Regions from separate parts of the Pseudomonas sp. DF11 genome, predicted to be linked through region 2. Evidence: predicted binding sites of a transcription regulator. Region 2 holds the regulator's gene; each other region holds the start of a gene.
What was found. Region 2 encodes sigma-54, which starts transcription at its own class of promoters, with help from an activator protein. Its sites were predicted from a motif close to ANTGGCATNNANNTTGCTNT; they were not measured.

Region 1 (7,113 bases), on a different contig from region 2:
CTGCATCATCCATTAGCTGTATCGCCAAAAAAATGTGACGGGGTCGCTGTTCGAGTTGCGATGGCTGTGCCAACCTTTGCGGCACCCCCTCGACATGGAAGGCGATCGACTTGAAAGCTCTCATCGTGTTCGGGGCGTTGCTGTTCAGCACGCCCCTTTACGCCGCGCAACTGGTGCTGGAGTTGGGCGCGGGCTCGCGCACCTGGCAAACCGAAGAACTGCTCAAGCACCCGGACGCTCAAACGGTCCGGATCACAGATGACGTTTCCTACAAGAAACCCATGAGTTATCGAGCCGTGCCGCTGACGACGTTATTGACGGGCGTTCAAGCGGACGATCATCTGCAAGCCGTTGCCCTGGATGGCTTCGCTGCCGAAATGCCCGCGGCGCCGTTACTCAACAAGAGCGGGGCTCGGGCCTGGCTGGCGATCGAGGACCCGGCCAAGCCCTGGCTACCGTTGGCGGAAGGCAAGCACAGCGCCGGGCCTTTCTACCTGGTCTGGACCGATCCGCAGGCTGGCCATATCAGCCCGGAACAATGGCCCTACGCAGTGGCGACCATCAAACGCCTATCGGCCGTGGCCGACCGCTTCCCGGCCCTGCTGCCGGCGCCCAACCTGGCCAAGGACGACCCGATCAACAAAGGTTTCGAACTGTTCCAGAAAAACTGCCTGGCGTGCCATCGACTCAACGGCGCGGGCGACGCACAGTTCGGCCCGGACCTGAACATCCCCTTCAATCCAACCGAGTACTTCTCCGGGGATTTCCTCAAACGCTACATTCGCGACCCGCAAGGCCTGCGTCACTGGCCTCAGGGCAAGATGCCCGGGTTCTCGGCAGCGGTGCTGCCGGATTCAGAGCTGGATTTGCTGGTGGGTTATTTGAAGCATATGGCGGGGCGCAAGCAGCCATTGGCCCCGTAAGATTGCTTTTTTTGTGGCGAGGGGATTACCTCGTTGGGCTGCGAAGCGGCCCCCAAACCAGACAACTCGGTGTGCCAGCAAGATTGAGTTCACTGCTTTAGGGCTGCTACGCAGCCCAGCGGGGATAAATCCCCTCGCCACAAAAGCTCGCTCACCAAGCGGTTATTGTTGTTGCACGGTGATCACCGGCGCCGGTGTCACGACCAGCTTGGCGTGCATCTGCTCATAACCGCCGCCGCGACGCATGCCACGCACCGGGCAAGCGTCCAGGTAGTCCAGGCCCACGGCCAGCTTCAGGTGTCGCTCCGGACGGGCCAGCTGGTTGGTCACGTCGAAACTGTACCAGGCGTCGTCAAGCCAGGCTTCTGCCCAGGCATGGCTTGCCAGGTGCTCGCTCTCTTCGCTGAACAGATACCCCGACACATACCGCGCCGGCACTCCCAGGCTACGAGCGCAGGCCAGGAATGCGTGGGTGTGATCCTGGCACACCCCGCTACGCCCGGCAAAAGCCTGGGCCGCGCTGGTTTCGACTGCCGTAGTGCCCGGGGTGTAGATCATGTGCTGGTTCAGCCCGTGCATCAGGTCGATCAGCGCCGTGCGATCGCGACGTTGCTGGCAGTGCTGGTCGGCGAAAGCGCGAAGGGCCTCGTCCGCCTCGGTCAGCCGAGTGAAGCGCAGGAACGGCAGCGCTGACTGGCTCTCGTGCTCGGCTTCGCGAGACGGGTCGATATCCACCTGTCCGCGGGCACCAATGATGACCGTTTCGTGGGGCTCGTCCAGGGTCAGCACGTGAAGGATGTTGCCGAACGGATCCAGTTGCGCCCGCACCGGCCGTGGTAAATCGAGCTGCCAGCTCAGCACATGCTGGCGTTCGCTGTCGTGGGGCGTCAGGCGCAGGTACTGGATGCTGGCGCGAACCTGATCTTCGTAGTGGTAGGCCGTTTCGTGGCTGATCGAGAGTCTCATATGACCTCCAGGTAGGAACTGTGGATGGCATTGCCCAGTTCACGGACCAGTGGGATGAATTCGGTGAGCCAGGCATGCAGGCCCCCGTCGAGGATTTCGTTGATACCGGTGTAGCGCAGGCGTGCGTCCATTTCCGCCGCCAGCCGTTGTGCCTGCCGGCCGTTGGTGCCCGGCAGGCTCGCGAGGATCTGGTTGATTTCTTCGGTACAGGCGCGCAGCGAACGCGGCACGTCGGCGCGCAACAGCAGCAACTCAGCCACATGGCGAGCGCCCGGGGCCTCGCGGTAGATCTCGGTATAGGCCTCGAAGGACGACAAGGCCCGCAACAAGGCGCTCCATTGGTAATACGCGTGGGCCGTGCCATCGCTGACCGCGTCGGCCTGGTCACCGGCCATTTCGTAACGGGCATCGAGCAAGCGCAAGGTGTTGTCAGCCCTTTCGATGAAAGTCCCCAGGCGAATGAACCTGAATGCATCGTTGCGCATGATGGTGCCGTAGGTTGCGCCGCGAAACAGGTGGGAGCGCTCCTTGATCCACTCGCAGAAACGGCTCATGCCGTAGCGATTCAAGCCTTGCTCGGCAATACCACGAATTTCCAGCCAGGTGGCGTTGATGTTTTCCCACATGTCGGCAGTGATTCGCCCACGTACCGCATGGGCACTGGCTCGCGCGGAGCCGAGGCAACTGTAGATGCTGGCTGGATTGGCCGCGTCGAGGGCAAAGAAATGCAGCAGGCGCTCGGCGTGCAGATCGCCGTGTCGCTCCCGATAATCATCCAGCGTGCCGGTGATCAGCAATGGCATGGCCAACTCGTGCAGGCCATCTCCACGCCCGTCCTGGGGCATCAGCGACAACGAATAGCTGACGTCGAGCATCCGCGCGAGGTTTTCCGCACGCTCCAGGTAGCGCGACATCCAGTACAGGTCCGAGGCGGTTCTACTTAGCATGGCAGCTCCTCAATCCTCGACCACCCAGGTGTCCTTGGTACCCCCGCCCTGGGATGAGTTCACCACCAGGGAGCCTTCGCGCAACGCCACTCGCGTCAGCCCGCCAGGGACCACGCGGGTCTCCCGGCCGGCCAGCACAAACGGACGCAAGTCGATGTGACGCGGGGCGATGCCGTTTTCGACAAAGGTCGGGCACGTCGAAAGCGACAGCGTCGGCTGGGCGATGTAGGCGTGCGGCTTGGCCTTGATTCGCTCGCCAAAGGCTTCGATTTGCGCCGCCGTCGAGGCCGGTCCCACCAGCATTCCGTAACCGCCAGAGCCCTGGGTTTCCTTGACCACCAGATCGGGAAGATTCGCCAGCACGTGGGAAAGCTCGGCAGGATTACGACATTGCCATGTAGGAACGTTCTTCAGGATCGGCTCCTCGTCCAGGTAAAAGCGGATCATGTCGGTGACGAACGGGTACACCGACTTGTCGTCCGCCACACCCGTGCCAATGGCGTTGGCCAGCACGACGTTGCCGGAACGGTAGGAGGACAACAGGCCCGGTACGCCGAGCATCGAATCCGGGTTGAAGGCCAGTGGATCAAGGAAGGCGTCGTCGAGGCGACGGTAGATCACATCCACCGCTTTCGGGCCGTCGGTGGTGCGCATGAACACTTTGTCGTCCCGTACGAACAGATCGGCGCCTTCTACCAGTTCCACGCCCATCTCCCGGGCCAGGAAGGCGTGCTCGAAGAACGCACTGTTGAAACGTCCCGGGGTGAGCACCACGACGCTGGGATCATCCAGCGGACTGGAGCTTTTCAGGGTGTCGAGCAGCAGGTTCGGATAATGGTCGATGGGAGCGATGCGCTGGGCGGCGAACAGCTCGGGGAACAGGCGCATCATCATCTTGCGGTCTTCGAGCATGTAGCTGACACCGCTGGGCGTACGAAGGTTGTCCTCGAGTACGTAGTACGTGCCGTCACCATCGCGCACCAGATCGACACCACAAATGTGGGCATAGATGTCACGGTGCAGGTCCAGCCCTTGCATCGCCAGTTGGTACTGCTCGTTGGCCAGTACCTGTTCGGCGGGAATGATCCCGGCCCGGATGATCCGTTGTTCGTGATAGAGGTCGGCCAGGAACATGTTCAGCGCCTTGACCCGCTGGATACAGCCACGTTCGACCACCCGCCATTCGCTGGCCGGGATGCTGCGCGGGATCGTGTCGAAAGGGATCAGGCGCTCTGTTCCCTGCTCGTCCCCGTAGAGCGTGAAAGTAATGCCGGCACGATGAAACAGCAGGTCGGCTTCGCGTCTGCGTTGTGCCAGCAGCTCGTCAGGCGTTTCAGCCAGCCAGCGGGCAAAAGCCTGGTAGTGCGGGCGGACCTGGCCGTTGGCATCGTACATTTCATCAAAACCACTGCGGATCATGCCGTGCTCCTTGTCACCCTGGCAGCAAGGCTTCGCAAGCCCCGTGCCATCGGCATAAACGCTTTATGATCAACGGGTTGGATTCTCCACTGACAGACCGCGCACTTTTCTAGTGCAGCAAATACCCCCACCCCGCTGCCCCCGCTTCATTGCGACGCAGGGGGCGTCGCTCCCCTGAGCATAGTCACGGAAAAACGAAGCGGCTTGATCTGGATACAGTTAGGTACAAAACCTGGAGAAGTGATGGAAGGTGGGGTCAGATATAAATCGTTTCCACATGAAAACGGCCGACACAAAGGTCAGCCGTTGCTGTGGTTGCATTGAGTGTATTTGTCAGGCCTGCAAGCGTCGGATCTCTTGCTTGACACCCCAGCCCTCGATAACACCACCCAAGGGTTCGACGACTGCCTCGAAGTCTTGCTCGAAGTCGCCAATGTCATCGTAAGTGGCGTACATCACCCGACTCAGTTCCAACGACCAAGCCCCGTCGTCCCGTGCACTGATCTGCGCGTTCAGCGATTCTCCCCGAAAATGACCTGCCGCCCTGCGCGCCCGCTCCTCGTCCGGGAAAATGGCGTAGAACTCGATGGGATGGAATCGGGAAAAATCGAAACCGCCTTCTTTCATGCGGCGCAATACGCTGGTGCTGATGTCTTCTTGATAGGCTGTGCTCATGAAACGTCCTCCTAAAACCGATGGATAGACTTTCCGTCTTCCCGTGCGTGAAGCCTTAAGACTGCAAGCGGTACGGCATCAAACGGCCGTCGGGACACAAGCATGTAGCTGACAAGACCGGACCTTGGCGATCCTTTCGCTGATCTCAATTGCAGAGTAGCCGCAAGTGATGGCCACTGCCAAGCGAGACCAGGCAACGTTTCATGAAATCGGTGTAATGCTGAGGATTTCGATGCTGTTTTGGGACTTGAGATTCTTGACTGTAGGGTCTTCGGTGCGGTCCTCCAAGTCGTTGAGGTCCAGTCGCTCGAGCACCGGTAGCAACCTTTCGCGAATCAGTTGGGCGGCCTGCTCCATGGTGGGCTTCTGGTCATAGTCGAACTGCTCGATGGTTTTTTCACCGTGATCGTTAATGAAAGTAATTTCCCACTTTTGCATCAGTGTCTCCTTGATCAATTCAGGACCTGGCTTACCTTTATCTCGACCTTGAGGGCCGGCCAATCGTTCCGCTGGGCCTCTGGACGGCACACATGAAAAGACCGCCTCGGGGGCGGTCTCTTTTGTGCAGCATTGGCCGATCAGTTTTCGGCAAGTTTCTTCAGGGCTTCCAGGGTGTTGAACGGCGCGTCCACCACGAATTTGTTCGCCAGCCAGGACGGCACGTCACCACCCGGCTCGGTGTGGACCTGATAAACGACTTCGACCTGGCCCGCGCCCTTTGGCGTGAACTTCCAGAAACCATCGACCTGGGCCACCCGTACGAAGCCCTTTTCCTCAGGCAGGTACTTGGGCACGCCCTTGAGCTTGCGGGTCAGGCTGCCATCGGCACCATCCACGGTGGTGACTTCCAGCACCGAGTCACGGGGCGTTACCGGCCATGGCGTGTTGAACTGGGTGTAGGTCCAGCTCTTGCTATCTTCGTGCTTGAGCAGCTTCTGGCTCTTGCATTCGTGAATCCAGGCGCAGGCGCCGGAGACGTCTTCCTGCAAGGCACGCAGCTTTGCAACGCTGGTCTTCATGACCGTCACACCACGGTAAGCCTTATATTTGGAGCCGGCCACCTCACTGAGGGAAACCTTGATACCGTCCTTCTCCTTGGCAACCTGCCAGTCCTCTGCCTGAGCCGTGGCCGTTGCCAGCAATACGGTCAACCCACACAACACAGCCATACGATGCAGCGAACCCATAGTTTTTTCCTTATTGTCCAAGTTCGTTCATTTCGGATCTGTTCATTGACTCATTACGCTGCCGTGACTTGTTCCCACCAACCGATCAGCCGGATGGCCTCTTCATTGCTGCTGCCGCAAACCTCGATGTCGGCTTCGAACGCCGAGCACACTGCCGGACGCTCCGGCTGGCCGAAGATCCGGCACAGGTTATCGACCGACAATTGCACGCAACGTTCTCCCGCCGGTTTGCCTTGAGGCATGCCAGGAATAGGTGAGCTGATGGAAGGGGCGATGCAACAGGCGCCACAGCCTTCACGGCATTTCATGACGACAACATCCTCACGACAGGTAATGGTTGGTAACGAAACACAGAGTAACGACTAAAACACTCGTTTTAAATTACCGTCCGGGTGTTTTTTTGCGATCGGCGATATGACTGGACGGTCAGCGTCGAGCTGCGTGCTGTCGAAGGTCTATCGCTTGAATTCGAAATCCAGTGCTGCGCCTTCCACCTCATTGCGCTCCTGGTTGCGCAGTGGCAGCTGCATTTCATTGCTTAACAGGCGGCCATTGAGCTGGAACGGTCCGGGTTTGTCGCCAAACATGGACGGCAACAGTGGTTCACGCTTGGGCACCGTCACCTTACCCGGTGGCTGCAGTGCCTCGACCATGTCATGGGGCAGGCTCAGATCCAGCTTGGCTGGCGGCAATGGGGTCTTGGCGACCTCATGGGCAGATTTGCTCTTGGAGGCGATGGGCGCGCGCTTTTTCTTCGCGGGTGCCGCCTTCTTCGCGGAAGGCTTCTTGGCCACCGCGGTTTTTTTCGGTGCATCCTTCGTGGCACTGGCGACCGGTTTTTCCTGCGCCGGCGCTGCCGCGACGACGCCTCCCATTTGGAAGGCACTCAACAGGCCAATCAAAACCCAGGCAGCAGGAACAATGGTTTTCATAGACACAACGGCACTGACGGCAGAGACCCTCATGCTCGCCTGATAATGAGGCGCTGACAAGCAC
Region 2 (7,113 bases):
CGAGCACCGGCACTGGGGAGCAGGGATTTTATTCTGTGGCGAGGGGATTTATCCCCGGTGGGTTGCGAAGCTGCCCCAAAAAAAGTTCAGGCAACCTGATCCTCGGCGGTGACAGATATCAGGGCTGCTTCGCAGCCCAGCGGGGATAAATCCCCTCGCCACAATAAATCCGCCTTGGAGTCAGGAGGCGGTTACTCGCCTTCGTCGAAGTACCTGTTGATCAGGTCCACCAGGGCATCCATCGCTTCTTGCGCCTGCTCCCCTTCAGTGTTCAGGTGAATCTTGGTGCCCTTGCCGGCGGCGAGCATCATCATCGCCATGATGCTTTTACCATCGATCATCGACTCAGTTTCGGGCGTACGTCCGACCCGGATGGTGGCATCCTTGAACTGGCCGGCAACCCCGACGAACTTGGCCGACGCTCGGGCATGCAAACCCAGCTTGTTGATGATTTCAATTTCCCGAGCAGGCATCGCGATGTGAATCCTTTAGCTGAGGTCGCGGTGGCGAACCTGGACATTCTTCAGGGATTGTTGCAGGTGTTGACCCAGGCGTTCGGTCAGGTAGACGGAGCGGTGATGGCCGCCGGTGCAACCGATGGCGATCGTGACATAGGCCCGGTTGCTTGCGGCAAAGCGGGGCAGCCACTTGAGCAGGTAGCTGGAGATGTCCTGGTACATTTCCTCGACATCCGGCTGTGCGGCCAGGTAGTCGATCACCGGTTGGTCGAGCCCGGACTGCTCGCGCAATTCCGGTTTCCAATAAGGGTTGGGCAGGCAGCGCACATCGAACACCAGGTCGGCGTCTACTGGCATGCCACGCTTGAAACCGAACGACTCCACCAGGAACGCCGTGCCCGGCTCTGGCTGGTTGAGAAGGCGCAGCTTGATCGTGTCGCGCAACTGATACAGGTTCAGGTGCGTGGTGTTGACCTTCAGGTCGGCCAGGTCGGCGATTGGCCCCAGTAGCTGGCTTTCATCCTCGATGGCTTCGGCCAGGGAGCGATTGGCATTGCTCAGCGGATGGCGTCGACGGGTTTCGGAAAAGCGCTTGAGCAGTGTCTCTTCATCGGCATCCAGGTACAGCACGTCGCACTGGATATGCCGGCTGCGCACTTCCTCGAGCAGTTCAGGAAAACGCGACAGGTGGCTTGGCAGGTTACGCGCATCGATGGACACCGCCACCAGTGGCTGCGCCAGCTCGGTATGGATCAGGGCGCGCTCGGCCAGTTCCGGCAGCAGGCCGGCGGGCAGGTTGTCGATGCAATAGTAGCCGCTGTCCTCAAGCACATTGAGGGCCGTGCTTTTACCGGAGCCGGAACGGCCACTGACGATGATCATGCGCATTTTTAATGACCGTTCTGCTCGTCCAGGACCACCTGGTACAAAGCTTCGTTACTCGGTGCGCTGCGCAGTTTTTCGCGCACTTCCTTGCGGTCCAGCATGCTGGCAATCTGGCGCAGCAGCTCGAGGTGCGCATCGGTCGCCGCTTCCGGTACCAGCAATACAAACAGCAGGTCGACCGGGGCGCCGTCGATGGCGTCGAAATCTATGGCGGCTTCAAGGTGCAGCAACGCGCTGATCGGCGCGGCACAACCCTTGAGGCGGCAATGGGGGATGGCGATGCCGTTGCCAAAACCGGTAGAACCGAGTTTTTCACGGGCAACCAGGGCCTCGAAGACGTCCTGCATTTCCAGATCCGGTACCTCGCGGTGGATCAGGTTGGCAATTTGTTCGAGGGCTTTCTTTTTACTGCCACCCGGCGCGTTCACCAGGGAACGGCCGGGGGTCAGGATGGATTCTAGTCGGATCATGGATTGGGGGGGTTAACGACCGGTTGCGCCTTGAAGGAGGCTCTGGGTCTTTTCCTTATGCTTTTTGAGTTGGCGATCCAGCTTGTCGGTCAGCAGGTCAATCGCGGCATACATGTCTGTGTGCTCTGCGTTGGCAACCACTTCTCCGCCGGGGATATGCAGCGTGGCTTCGATTTTCTGCAGCAGCTTCTCGACGTTCATCGTGACTTGCACGTTGGTGATCTTGTCGAAATGCCTCTCTAATCGTTCGAGTTTTTCGCCGATGTAGGTGCGCAGGGGTTCGGTCACTTCCAGTTGGTGTCCACTGATGTTGACTTGCATACAGCTTCTCCTTCGTTGCCAGTGCATAAAGCGGCAGGCAGAAATGCCTGCCACTGGAACGCTGTGGCGTGGCCTGTTACATCAACCGCTTGCGTTCGCTCGAAGGCGCGATCCCGAGGGATTCGCGGTACTTGGCGACGGTACGACGGGCCACCTGAATGCCTTGTGCCTCCAGTAAACCAGCGATCTTGCTGTCACTCAACGGCTTTTTCTGATTTTCCGCGGCCACCAGTTTTTTGATGATCGCGCGGATGGCCGTGGACGAGCATTCGCCGCCTTCGGAGGTGCTGACGTGGCTGGAGAAAAAGTATTTCAATTCATAGATGCCCCGGGGGGTATGCATGAATTTCTGGGTGGTTACCCGGGAGATCGTCGACTCGTGCATGCCCACTGCCTCGGCAATGTCATGCAGGACCAACGGCTTCATCGCTTCGTCGCCGTACTCCAGGAAGCCGCGCTGATGCTCGACGATCTGGGTGGCCACTTTCATCAGGGTTTCGTTGCGGCTTTGCAGGCTCTTGATGAACCAGCGCGCTTCCTGCAACTGGTTGCGCATGAAGGTGTTGTCGGCGCTGGTGTCGGCGCGCTTCACGAAACCGGCGTACTGGGCGTTGACCCGCAGCTTGGGCACCGACTCCTGGTTGAGCTCCACCAGCCAGCGATCATTGTGCTTGCGCACGATCACGTCGGGGACCACGTATTCGGGTTCGGTGGATTCGATCTGTGAGCCGGGGCGTGGGTTGAGGCTCTGCACCAGTTCGATGACCTGACGCAGCTCATCTTCCTTGAGCTTCATGCGACGCATCAGTTGGCTGTAGTCGCGGCCGCCCAGCAGGTCGATGTAATCGGTGACCAGCCGCTTGGCTTCGGCCAGCCATGGCGTCTTGGCGGACAACTGGCGCAGTTGCAGCAACAGGCACTCACCCAGGTTGCGGGCGCCGATGCCGGCCGGCTCGAACTGCTGGATGCGATGGAGGACCGCTTCGATCTCGTCCAGCTCGATGTCGAGCTCGGGGTCGAAGGCTTCGAGGATTTCTTCGAGCGTCTCGTCCAGGTAGCCCTGGTTGTTGATGCAATCGATCAGGGTCACGGCGATCAGGCGATCGGTGTCGGACATCGGCGCCAGGTTCAGTTGCCACAGCAAGTGGCTTTGCAGGCTCTCGCCGGCCGAGGTGCGAGTGGTGAAGTCCCACTCGTCGTCATCGCTGCTCGGCAGGTTGCTGGCGCTGGTCTGGTAGACGTCTTCCCAGGCCGTGTCCACGGGCAGTTCGTTGGGGATACGTTCGTTCCATTCGCCATCCTCGAGGTTATCCACCGTCGGGGCGGCTTCCTGGTAGGACGGTTCCGGGATTTCGGTGTTGGTTTTCTGCTCGACGTTGTCGGCCAGCGGATCGGTGTTGTCGAAGTCGTCGCCTTCTTCCTGGCGTTCGAGCATCGGATTGGACTCCAGGGCCTCCTGGATTTCCTGTTGCAGGTCCAGGGTCGACAATTGGAGCAGGCGGATGGCCTGTTGCAGCTGCGGTGTCATCGTCAGCTGCTGGCCCATTCTCAAGACTAGCGATGGTTTCATGGCAGGGGCTTAACACCTTATTCGCCGGCGCACATGCGCCATCCACTACAGGGCGCCGAAGCGCCAAACTTAAGCAAATTATATGCCTGAAACTGAAGTGTTTGCCTAGAGCGTCGCCATAATAAAATTAAACGACGCCCAGGCGATTCGCCAGACACTTGTGCTTACAGGCGGAACTCGTGGCCCAGATACACTTCCTTGACCAGGTCATTGGCCAGGATGGCTGCGGAGTCGCCTTCGGCGATCAGCTGGCCGTCATTGACAATGTAGGCGGTTTCGCAGATATCCAGCGTCTCGCGCACGTTGTGGTCGGTGATCAGCACGCCGATCCCCTTGGCCTTGAGGTGATGGATGATCTGCTTGATGTCGCCCACCGAGATCGGGTCCACGCCGGCGAACGGTTCGTCGAGCAGGATGAACTTCGGTGCGGTGGCCAGGGCGCGGGCGATTTCCACGCGACGCCGTTCGCCACCGGACAGGCTCATGCCCAGGTTGTCGCGAATGTGGCTGATGTGGAACTCCTGCAACAGGCTTTCCAGCTCTTGGCGACGACCGGCCTTGTCGAGTTCCTTGCGGGTCTCGAGGATCGCCATGATGTTGTCGGCAACCGACAGTTTGCGGAAGATCGACGCTTCCTGCGGCAAATAGCCGATGCCGGCCTTCGCCCGGCCGTGCATCGGCTGGTGGCTGACGTCCAGGTCGTCGATCAGCACGCGACCCTGATCGGCCTGGACCAGGCCGACGATCATGTAGAAGCAGGTGGTCTTGCCTGCGCCGTTGGGGCCGAGCAGGCCGACGATCTGGCCGCTGTCGATGGACAGGCTGACATCACGCACGACTTGGCGGCTCTTGTAGCTCTTGGCCAGGTGCTGAGCTTTCAGAGTTGCCATTACTGGGCCTTCTGCTCGGTTTTCTTTTTCGGCTGGATCACCATATCGATCCGCGGACGCGACTCGGTCACCTTGCTGCCGGTGGCGCGACCGGCGCTGGCGAGTTTCTTGTTGGTGTCGTAGACGATTTTCTCGCCTTGGGTCACGTTATTGTCCTTGTCGACCACCTTGGCGCGGTCGATCAGCACGACGCGATCCTGGGAGGCGTGGTACTGGATAGTTACCCCGTAGCCCTGTACAGGCTTGGTGTCGCCCGCAGTTTGCAACTGTTCGAAATAGGCCAGGTTGCCCACCGAGGTCACTACATCGATATCACCGGAAGGGGTGCGGGTAATGGTCACGGTGTTGCCGGTGACCTTCATCGAACCTTGGGTGATGATCACGTCGCCTTTATAGGTGGCGACGCCATTCTTGTCGTCCAGTTGCGCGTCATCGGCCTGGATGCGGATAGGCTGGTCGCGATCGTTGGGAAGAGCCCAGGCGCTCGCGCTTCCCAGTGCTGCGCCCAGACTGAGCAAAATAGGGAGGGTTTTAGCGAGCTTCATACTGTCCTCTTACGTTCGATAGCAGGTGTATCCTGCTTTCCTTCAAATACGCTTTCATTCCCGTGCCGGTCGATACACCCCCGGCGCCGTCGATTCTAACGGGTTGCTCGGTCTGCGCATATTCTTGCTGTGGGAACACGGTCATACGACTGCTGGTGATGATGGTCGTCCGGTTTTTCTCGTCGGTTCGAGCGACGCGTACCGAGTCGATCAGTTCCACTTCGGTGCCCCCGGAGTTGACTTCGGCGTGCTCGCTCTGCACATGCCACGGAAACTCGGTGCCGCGGAACATGTTCAGGTCCGGCTTGGTCACCAGGGTAATATCGGTGGCCTTCACGTGGTCGACCTTGTCGGAGGTCATCTCATATTGCACTTTGCCGTCGGGCAGGTACTGCAGGGTATGCGTGTTGGTCGCGTACCAGTCGATCTTTTCCTCGACCTGGGCCGCAGGCTGGTCGAGAAACCGTTCGGGGCTGATGTTCCAATAGCCCACCGCCGCAAAAATCGCCGCGATACAGCCGAACACCATAATGGTGCGAATCTTCTTGCTCAGCATAAATGGCTCACAGGTACGCGGCGTTGGCCGCTTCGAGGCGGCCCTGGGCGCGCAGGATCAGTTCACAGAATTCGCGGGCCGCACCTTCGCCGCCTCGCGCCGTGGTGACGCCGTGGGCATGCTCGCGTACGAAGCTGGCCGCGTTGGCGACCGCCATGCCCAGGCCGACCCGGCGAATCACTGGCAGGTCTGGCAGGTCGTCACCAAGGTAGGCCACCTGTTCATAGCTTAGGTTGAGTTGCCCCAGAAGTTCGTCCAGCACCACCAGTTTATCTTCGCGCCCCTGGTAAAGGTGCGGGATGCCGAGGTTCTTCGCGCGCCGCTCGACCACCGGGGTCTTGCGGCCGCTGATGATAGCGGTCTGCACGCCAGCAGCCATCAACATCTTGATGCCTTGGCCGTCGAGGGTGTTGAAAGTCTTGAACTCACTGCCGTCTTCGAGGAAATACAGGCGCCCGTCGGTCAGTACACCGTCCACATCGAAAACCGCCAGCTTGATGGCTTTGCCGCGTTGCAACAGGTCTGTGTTCATTTACATGACTCCGGCACGCAGCAGATCGTGCATGTTCAGGGCGCCCACCGGACGGTCTTCGTCGTCGACGACCACCAGGGCGCTGATCTTGTGGTCTTCCATGATTTTCAGGGCCTCGGCAGCAAGCATCTCGGCGCGGGCGGTCTTGCCGTGAGGCGTCATGACTTGCTCGATGGTCGCGCTGTGGATGTCGATGGTGCGGTCCAGGGTGCGGCGCAGGTCGCCGTCGGTAAAGATCCCGGCGAGCTTGCCATCGGCTTCGAGCACCACCGTCATGCCCAGCCCCTTGCGAGTCATCTCCATGAGCGCGTCCTTGAGCAGCGTCCCGCGCTGCACCTGCGGCAACTCCTGGCCGGCGTGCATCACGTTCTCGACTTTCAGCAACAGGCGACGGCCGAGGGCGCCACCGGGATGGGAGAAAGCGAAGTCTTCGGCGGTGAAGCCCCGGGCTTCCAGCAGCGCCACGGCCAGGGCATCGCCCATGACCAGGGCGGCGGTGGTGGAGGAGGTCGGTGCCAGGTTCAACGGGCAGGCTTCGTGCTCGACATGGACATTGAGGTTCACTTCGGCGGCCTTGGCCAGTGGCGAGTCCGGGTTGCCGGTGATGCTGATCAGCTGGATGCCCAGGCGCTTGATCAGCGGCAGCAGGGTGATGATCTCATTGGTGGAGCCGGAGTTGGACAGGGCCAGGATGATGTCGTCCCGGGTGATCATGCCCATGTCCCCGTGGCTGGCTTCGGCCGGATGGACGAAAAAAGCCGTGGTGCCGGTGCTGGCGAGCGTGGCGGCGATCTTGTTGCCGATGTGCCCGGACTTGCCCATGCCGACCACGACCACGCGGCCCTTGCTGGCCAGAATCATCTCGCAGGCGCGTACGAAATCAGCG
Region 3 (7,113 bases), on a different contig from region 2:
CACTTCCAGCATGAACACCGGCCCGATCAACGCCAGAATATTGATCACACCGGAAAACAGCGCAGCGCCCAGCAGCCCCCGACGCAGTACCGATTTCAATGAAGGTGCAACGACAGGCGCACTGATAGCGTTATGGGGTTTCAACTGGTATCCGTCCCTTGGTTTTCGTGACATCCCTGTCGTCAGTCAATACAGACTCGATGACAGTCGTATGGAAACTTGACGCTCGGTGAGCGTTTAGGACTGAAGTGCAAGTTCCGCACCAGCCAGCCGACAAACGGTCGTTATTCCGTGAAGAATTTCGCGCATAAAAAAACCGATGCCTCGGGACATCGGTTTTTTAAAACAGCCAGCTATCAAGTCATCTGAATGATGGTCTGCATGATGGTGCTCTGGGTGGAGATGGTCTTGGCGTTCGCCTGGTAGTTGCTCTGGGCCTTGATCAACTCGACCAGTTCGTTGGTCAGGTTGACGTTGGACTCTTCCAGGGCGTTGGAGACGATCGAACCCAAGGTGCCGGTTTGCGGAGCATCGTAGCCTGGGATACCCGAGGCGAAGGTTTCCTTCCAGCTGGTACCACCTACCGGCTGCAGACCTTGCTCGTTGGTGAAGCTGGCAAGCGCGAGCTGGCCGATCGGCTTGGTCTGGTTGTTGCTGAAGTTGGCCAGCAACACACCACTGCCGTCGATGGTCAGGTTGGTGATCTGGCCGGTGGCGTAGCCGTTCTGGGTCGGAATCGAGCGTGCGGTGTCGGCGTTGTACTGGCTGGTATTGCCCATGGAAATCGTGATGGTTGGTGCACTGGCGGCGCCGTTGGCGGCCCATACGCCGTTGGTCACGGTGCCAGGTACCCAGCCAGTCAACACCAGGTCGCTGTTGATGGTCGGCGTAGTGGCAGGCGGCACTGGCGGCGTGCTGACCTGAGTCAGCTTGCCGCTCGAATCAAAGCTCATGGTCGAAGGAATGGGAGCGTTCGCACCGGTCGTGGTCGGCGCGGTGCCGTTCAGGTTACGACCATCGATCAAGGTATAGACGTTCCAGGTGTTGCCGGCAGTCTTGACCATGTACTGGTCCATGGAGTGCTGGTTGCCCTGGGTGTCATAGACCGGGGTGGTGAATTGCTTGGTGAACGTCGCCGTGTCGGCCGGGTTGAACGCTGCGGTGATCGCCGTCGCCGTCGAGTTCAGGTTGATCGTCGAGGACACCAGGCTGGTGGCCGTTGGCGGCAGGTTGGAGGTGTCGATGCGCAGGTCGGTCAGGATACCGTTCTGAATCTTGCCGTTGGCATCCACGCCATAGCCCTGCAGGCGTGCAGTGCCGTCGCTGTTGGTGATGTAGCCGTCCTTGTCGGTCTTGAAGGTACCGGCACGGGTGTAGCTCAGGGAGCCGTCGTTGCTCAGGACAAAGAAGCCCTGGCCCTGAATGCCCATGTCCAGCACGTTGCCGGTGTTGTTCACGTCACCCTGGCCGAACTGCTGGGAGACGTTGGCCAGGCGCACGCCGTTGCCGACGGTCTTGCTGCCCGAGCCCAGCCTGGTGGCCGAGTAGACATCTTCAAATTCCGCGCGGGACGATTTGAAACCGGTGGTCGCCACGTTGGCGATGTTGTTGCCGGTCACGTCCAGCTGTTTGTTGGCTGCATAGAGACCGCTAAGGCCGATGTTAAAAGACATGTTGACTCCTTTTGCCGGTTAGTCGGCTCTACATACCAATAGTTTGTACTTTGGACAGGGCGATGCTGCCCAGCCCGGCCAGGTTGAGCATCAGCTCACCGCCCGTCTGGCTGATCGTCACGCTGCTGACCGTGGCCGGCAGGTTGGTGATCAGCGACGTGGCCTTGCCATCGATGGTGGTCGAGGCCGCGAAAGTGTAAGTGCCCGATTCGACCGTCGTGCCCGCGTCGTTCTTGCCATCCCAGATGAAGGCGGAGTTGCCGGCCTTCTGGCTGCCCAAGTCGATGGTGCGAACGGTCTTGCCGTCCTTGTCCATGATCTTGACGGCAAGGGAGGACACCGATGCCGGTACCACTACGGTGCCGTTGAGGCTCTTGGAGGTATCGACCACGGCCTTGTCGCCCGGGGCAATGACCGAGCGCCCGACCAGCGACGAAGCCTGCAGGGCCTGGGACGAGTTGTAGTTGCCGGCGATGCCGCTCACGGTTTCGTTGAGGGTGGTGATGCCTTCCAGGCTACTGAACTGCGCCAACTGGGCCACGAACTCACCGTTGTCCTGAGGCTCCAGCGGGTTCTGGTTTTTCAGTTGGGTAACGAGCAGTTGCAGGAACGCATCCTTGCCCAGCTCCTGGTTGCCGCTCGCCGCCTTTGTCGCATTCCCCAGGCCGTCGGTCGGGGTATTGGTCTTGACCGAGGAGTTGGCCAGAATCTCGTTGAGGCTCAAACCACTTGTTGTATTGGTAACGCTCATGTGACTCGCCCCTTATCACTGACCGAGGGTCAGGACCTTCTGCATCATGGTTTTGGCGGTGTTCATCATTTCGGCGTTGGTCTGGAACGAACGACTGGCGGAAATCATGTCGGCCATTTCTTCGACGACGTTGACGTTCGGGTAGTAGACGTAACCCTTGGCGTCCGCTGCCGGATGGTTTGGCTCATAACGGGCTTCGAGGTTGCTCTGGTCTTCGACCACGCCAAGCACCTGTACGCCCTGCCCGGCCGCGTCCTGTTCCTGGAACAGCGAGTCGCTGCCGCCGGACTGGCCGCCCTGGAACATGGTGGCGAATACCGGGTGGCGGGCGCGGTAGGTCTGGTCGATGCTCGACGAAACGGTTTCGGCGTTGGCGATGTTACTGGCGACGGTGTTCAGGCGAGTGGTCTGGGCACTCATGGCACTGCCGGCAATGTTGAATACGCTAGCAATCGACATGGCTTACTCTCCGCGCAGGGCCGATACCAGCCCTTTGAACTTGCTGTTGAGCAGGGTGAAGCTGGCCTGGAAGTTCACGGAGTTTTCCGCGTAGTTGGACTGTTCCAGTTGAGCGTCCACGGTGTTCTGGTCGATCGAAGGCTGCATCGGCGTGCGATACATCAGCGATTCGTCGCCATTGCCCAGGCCTTCGGCCTCGATATGACGGCTGTTGGTCAAGTTCAGGGCGAAATGGCCGTTCTTGGTCTTCTCGTTCTGCTCGGCGAGCACCTTGGAGAAGTCCAGGTCCCGAGCCTTGTAGTTCGGGGTGTCGGCGTTGGCGATGTTATTGGCCAGGACTTCGGCACGCTGGGCGCGGAAGCTCAGGGCCTGTTCGTGGATACCGAGCGCTTTATCGAAGCTGATGCTCATGTCGGAAACCTTTGGGTGACCAGAATGTACGTACAACGGCTAAAGCAAGCGCCGTGCCACTTGCCAAAACCCCATAAACCGGGGCTTTGCGGGCACCGGCAAGGCGGCAATGCCAGAAAAGCGGCAACTGGTTTCCGCTGGCTGCCGCTTTTCTGCCGCTTATCCAGGGCAGTGACCGTCAAATTGTGGGAGCGGGCTTGCTCGCGAATGCAGTGTGACAGTGACATTTATTTCGACTGATACACCGCCTTCGCGAGCAAGCCCGCTCCCACAGGGATAGTGGAGGGGAGGAAATTAGCGGGCATAAAAAACGGGAGACCCGTGGGACTCCCGCTTTTTTTGACAACCCAAGCCAATCACTTCGCCTGGTAGATGATTCCCGGGCTGCACTGGACCATCTGGTAATGATCCGGCAAACCGTTCAATGCCTCGGAGGCGCCCAGGAACAGGTAGCCGCCCGGCTTGAGCGTGCCGTGGATGCGCAGCAGGATGTCTTTCTTCACTTCGGCGGAAAAGTAGATCAGTACGTTGCGGCAGAACACGATGTCGAACTTGCCCAGGCTGGCATAGCTGTCGAGCAAGTTGAACGAGCGGAATTCCACACGGCTCTTGATCGGTGCCTTGACCACCCATTTACCCGGCCCTTTCGGATCGAAATAGCGTTGCAGGCGATCCGGCGACAGGCCCCGGCCGATGGCCAGGCTGTCGTACTCGCCGGTCTTGCAGTTATTGAGCATGGTCCCGGACAGGTCAGTGGCGACGATCTGCACGCCACCTTTCAACTGGCCAAGGTTGGACCGCTCGAACTCATCGATGGTCATCGACAACGAATAGGGTTCCTGTCCCGACGAGCAGGCCGCCGACCAGATTCGCAGGCGTTGGCCCGGGCTGGCCTTGATGGCCGCCGGCAGCACTTTGTTCTTCAACACCTCGAACGGATAGGTGTCACGAAACCACAAGGTTTCGTTGGTGGTCATCGCGTCCACCACCATCTCGCGCAAGCCACTGCGCGGCTGGCTCTGGATACGCTGCACCAGTTCGCCCAATGACTTGAGACCCTGTTGCTCCATCAGTTTATTGAGACGGCTCGACACCAGGTATTGCTTGTTTTCACCAAGCAAGATGCCACAGGCTTTTTCCAGGAAGACCCGGAACTGTTCGAAATCCAAATTACCCGTAGACAAGATACCGCCTCTTTCATCGCGTTGACTTGCCGGGCGCACAACGCGCCCGACCTTTACTTACTCTGCAGCCTTGATCCGATCGACCACCCGGGAAGCCAGGTCATCGGGCCGGAATTTCGCCAGGAAATCGTCGGCACCGACCTTCTTGACCATCGCCTGGTTGAAAACACCGGACAACGAAGTATGCAAGATGATATGCAGCTTTTGCATACGTGGGTCGCTGCGGATTTCCGACGTCAGGGTATACCCGTCCATCTCCGGCATCTCGATGTCGGAGATCATCATCAGGAACTCTTCCTCGGGCTTCTTGCCCTCATCGACCAGCGCGCGCAGGTAATCCAGCGCCTGACGCCCATCGTTCAACGCCACTACCTCGACACCGACCGTTTGTAGACAGCGGGTCACCTGCTTACGTGCCACCGAAGAATCATCGACGGTCAATACCCGCAACGAAATCGCCTTGTGCTGGGTCTCGGCGTCCACCACACCTGCGGAAATAGCCTCTGGAGTGGGTGCCACTTCAGCGAGGATTTTCTCCACGTCGATGATTTCCACCAACTGGTTATCGACCCGGGTCACTGCCGTCAGGTAGTGATCGCGGCCAGTGCCCTTGGGCGGTGGATGGATCTCTTCCCAGTTCATGTTAACGATGCGTTCCACCGAGCGCACCAGGAAACCCTGGGTCTTGGTGTTGTACTCGGTGATGATCACAAACGGATTGCTCTGGTCCAGCAACCGACCGGAACCAGTCGCCATCGCCAGGTCGAGAATCGGGATGGTCGCTCCCCGGATATTGGCCACCCCGCACACGACGGGACTGGACTTGGGCATCAACGTCAGCTTGGGGCATTGCAGCACCTCACGGACCTTGAAGACGTTGATCCCATACATTTGTTGGCCGTCGAGACGAAACAACAACAGCTCCAGGCGATTTTGACCGACCAGCTGGGTGCGCTGGTTTACCGAATCCATTACTCCCGCCATGCCCTGACTCCTACATAACGCTAATGTGTCCGTCGCGCATTCATCACTAAACGGCACGGGGCTTGCTATTGAACCGGCATGAACGCACAAACGACATTTTCTCGACGCCTGACCACTCTCTGCCGCCACTGGCTCGGTGCGCTACTGGCTGTCTGCCTGTTCGCTTCGGGCGGTCCTGCCCTTGCTGCTGTTCCGGTTACCTTGCCTGATCTCCTTATCGGCGTCACTCAGGGCTTTCTTGAATTCACCGTAGAAGACTATTTGGCAACCAGTCAAACCGAAGGTCGCTACGAAATCGAAGTCAACCAGCTCGACCCGCGCCTGCGCATGCCGATGTGCGACAAGGAATTGACTGCTTCGCTGGAGAGTCCGGCCAGGCCCCTGGGCCGCGTCACGGTGAAGGTTCGTTGCGACAGCGCCGCCCCCTGGACAGTGTTCGTGCCTGCTCAAGTGCGCCTGTTTCGAGAAATTGTCACAACCACTCGTCCGCTCAAGCGGGCCGGAATTGTCGAGCCCCAGGACGTGATGTTGCGCGAACGGGACATCAGCCAGATCACCCAGGGCTTCCTGACCTCCGTTGATCAGGCCATCGGGCAGAAACTTGTCCGACCAATGGTCGCCGATCAGGTCGTGACGCTGGTGCACCTGGAGCAGGCCGAAGTGGTCCGCAAGGGCGACCAGGTGGTCATCACCGCCCGCAGCGGTTCCCTGGCCGTGCGGATGCCCGGCGAGGCCCTGTCCAACGGCGGCATGCGTGAACAGATACGGGTAAAAAACCTCAACTCCCAGCGCGTGATCAAGGCGCAAGTGATGGCCCCAGGCCAAGTGGAAGTGGCGATGTAGTGATCCGGTAAAGGAGGTAGAAAGCTGGCGCTTGATCCCGGTGTTCCCTAGACTGTGCCTTACGCAAAGGCAAGCGCAGACGTGCGCATGCTCATTGAATAAATGAGCCTAAAGTTTTTTTGGGGATGGCCGAAAACATGGCAAGCGTCCAAATACCCAGAGGTTTTTTACCATGGTCATCGATTTCAATCGTTTAAACAGCTCTTCACCGTTGACAGGCACTACGCGTACCAGCGCGACCAAGGAAACCGCCGAAGCCGGTAAATCCGCGCCGCTGCCTACAGCAGCCGAACAGGTCAGCAACGGGGAGTCGGTACACCTCAGCAATGAGGCTCAGCAGTTGCAGAAGGTCACTGACAAGCTGCGCGATCAACCTGTCGTCGATAAGGCCCGCGTGGCCGAGTTGAAAGCAGCCATCGCTGATGGCAGCTACAAAGTCGACAGCAACCGCGTAGCCAGCAAACTGCTCAACTTCGAAGCCCAGCGCTAGGCCGCCCCGCCTGCGCCAGGCTTTTGGACGCTTAAGACCCAAGGCCAGCCATGCACGACACTAATTTATTGCAACTGATCATCGACGACTTTGTTCCAGTGCAACAATTGCTGGAATTGTTGCAGGCCGAATCCGTGGCACTGCACGGTCGCGATATGCCTCTGCTGGAGAACATCCTGGCGCAGAAACAGGCATTGATCATCTTGCTTGACCAGCATGGCCGCAAACGCAGCGAGATCCTCGCCAGCCTCAACTTGCCCGCCAGTCATGACGGCCTTGAGCAACTGGCCAGCCAGTCGACGATCGGCGACCAGCTGC

Region 1: a site for sigma-54 is predicted at 4,287-4,306, ahead of AC30D9_RS22740 (circularly permuted type 2 ATP-grasp protein). Genes of this name have one in related genera too.
Region 3: a site for sigma-54 is predicted at 3,336-3,355, ahead of flgB (flagellar basal body rod protein FlgB). Genes of this name have one in related genera too.

Annotation. Positions count from the first base shown of each region.
Region 1 covers NZ_JBYVYN010000008.1:209,087-216,199, reverse strand. The annotation lists gene AC30D9_RS22755 (c-type cytochrome) at 111-923, shown strand; gene AC30D9_RS22750 (transglutaminase family protein) at 1,086-1,889, opposite strand; gene AC30D9_RS22745 (alpha-E domain-containing protein) at 1,886-2,836, opposite strand; gene AC30D9_RS22740 (circularly permuted type 2 ATP-grasp protein) at 2,846-4,255, opposite strand; gene AC30D9_RS22735 (ribonuclease E inhibitor RraB) at 4,589-4,930, opposite strand; gene AC30D9_RS22730 (hypothetical protein) at 5,132-5,368, opposite strand; gene AC30D9_RS22725 (START domain-containing protein) at 5,509-6,117, opposite strand; gene AC30D9_RS22720 (YkgJ family cysteine cluster protein) at 6,171-6,425, opposite strand; gene AC30D9_RS22715 (translation initiation factor 2) at 6,573-7,049, opposite strand.
Region 2 covers NZ_JBYVYN010000003.1:472,646-479,758, reverse strand. The annotation lists gene AC30D9_RS12660 (HPr family phosphocarrier protein) at 192-473, opposite strand; gene rapZ (RNase adapter RapZ) at 489-1,346, opposite strand; gene ptsN (PTS IIA-like nitrogen regulatory protein PtsN) at 1,349-1,813, opposite strand; gene hpf (ribosome hibernation-promoting factor, HPF/YfiA family) at 1,826-2,134, opposite strand; gene AC30D9_RS12640 (RNA polymerase factor sigma-54) at 2,211-3,704, opposite strand; gene lptB (LPS export ABC transporter ATP-binding protein) at 3,869-4,594, opposite strand; gene lptA (lipopolysaccharide transport periplasmic protein LptA) at 4,594-5,139, opposite strand; gene lptC (LPS export ABC transporter periplasmic protein LptC) at 5,126-5,695, opposite strand; gene AC30D9_RS12620 (KdsC family phosphatase) at 5,703-6,227, opposite strand; gene AC30D9_RS12615 (KpsF/GutQ family sugar-phosphate isomerase) at 6,228-7,113, opposite strand, start outside.
Region 3 covers NZ_JBYVYN010000010.1:3,104-10,216, forward strand. The annotation lists gene AC30D9_RS24490 (type I secretion system permease/ATPase) at 1-144, opposite strand, end outside; gene flgE (flagellar hook protein FlgE) at 357-1,673, opposite strand; gene flgD (flagellar hook assembly protein FlgD) at 1,702-2,424, opposite strand; gene flgC (flagellar basal body rod protein FlgC) at 2,440-2,883, opposite strand; gene flgB (flagellar basal body rod protein FlgB) at 2,887-3,294, opposite strand; gene cheR (protein-glutamate O-methyltransferase CheR) at 3,651-4,478, opposite strand; gene AC30D9_RS24520 (chemotaxis protein CheV) at 4,536-5,462, opposite strand; gene flgA (flagellar basal body P-ring formation chaperone FlgA) at 5,541-6,305, shown strand; gene flgM (flagellar biosynthesis anti-sigma factor FlgM) at 6,478-6,795, shown strand; gene AC30D9_RS24535 (flagella synthesis protein FlgN) at 6,846-7,113, shown strand, end outside.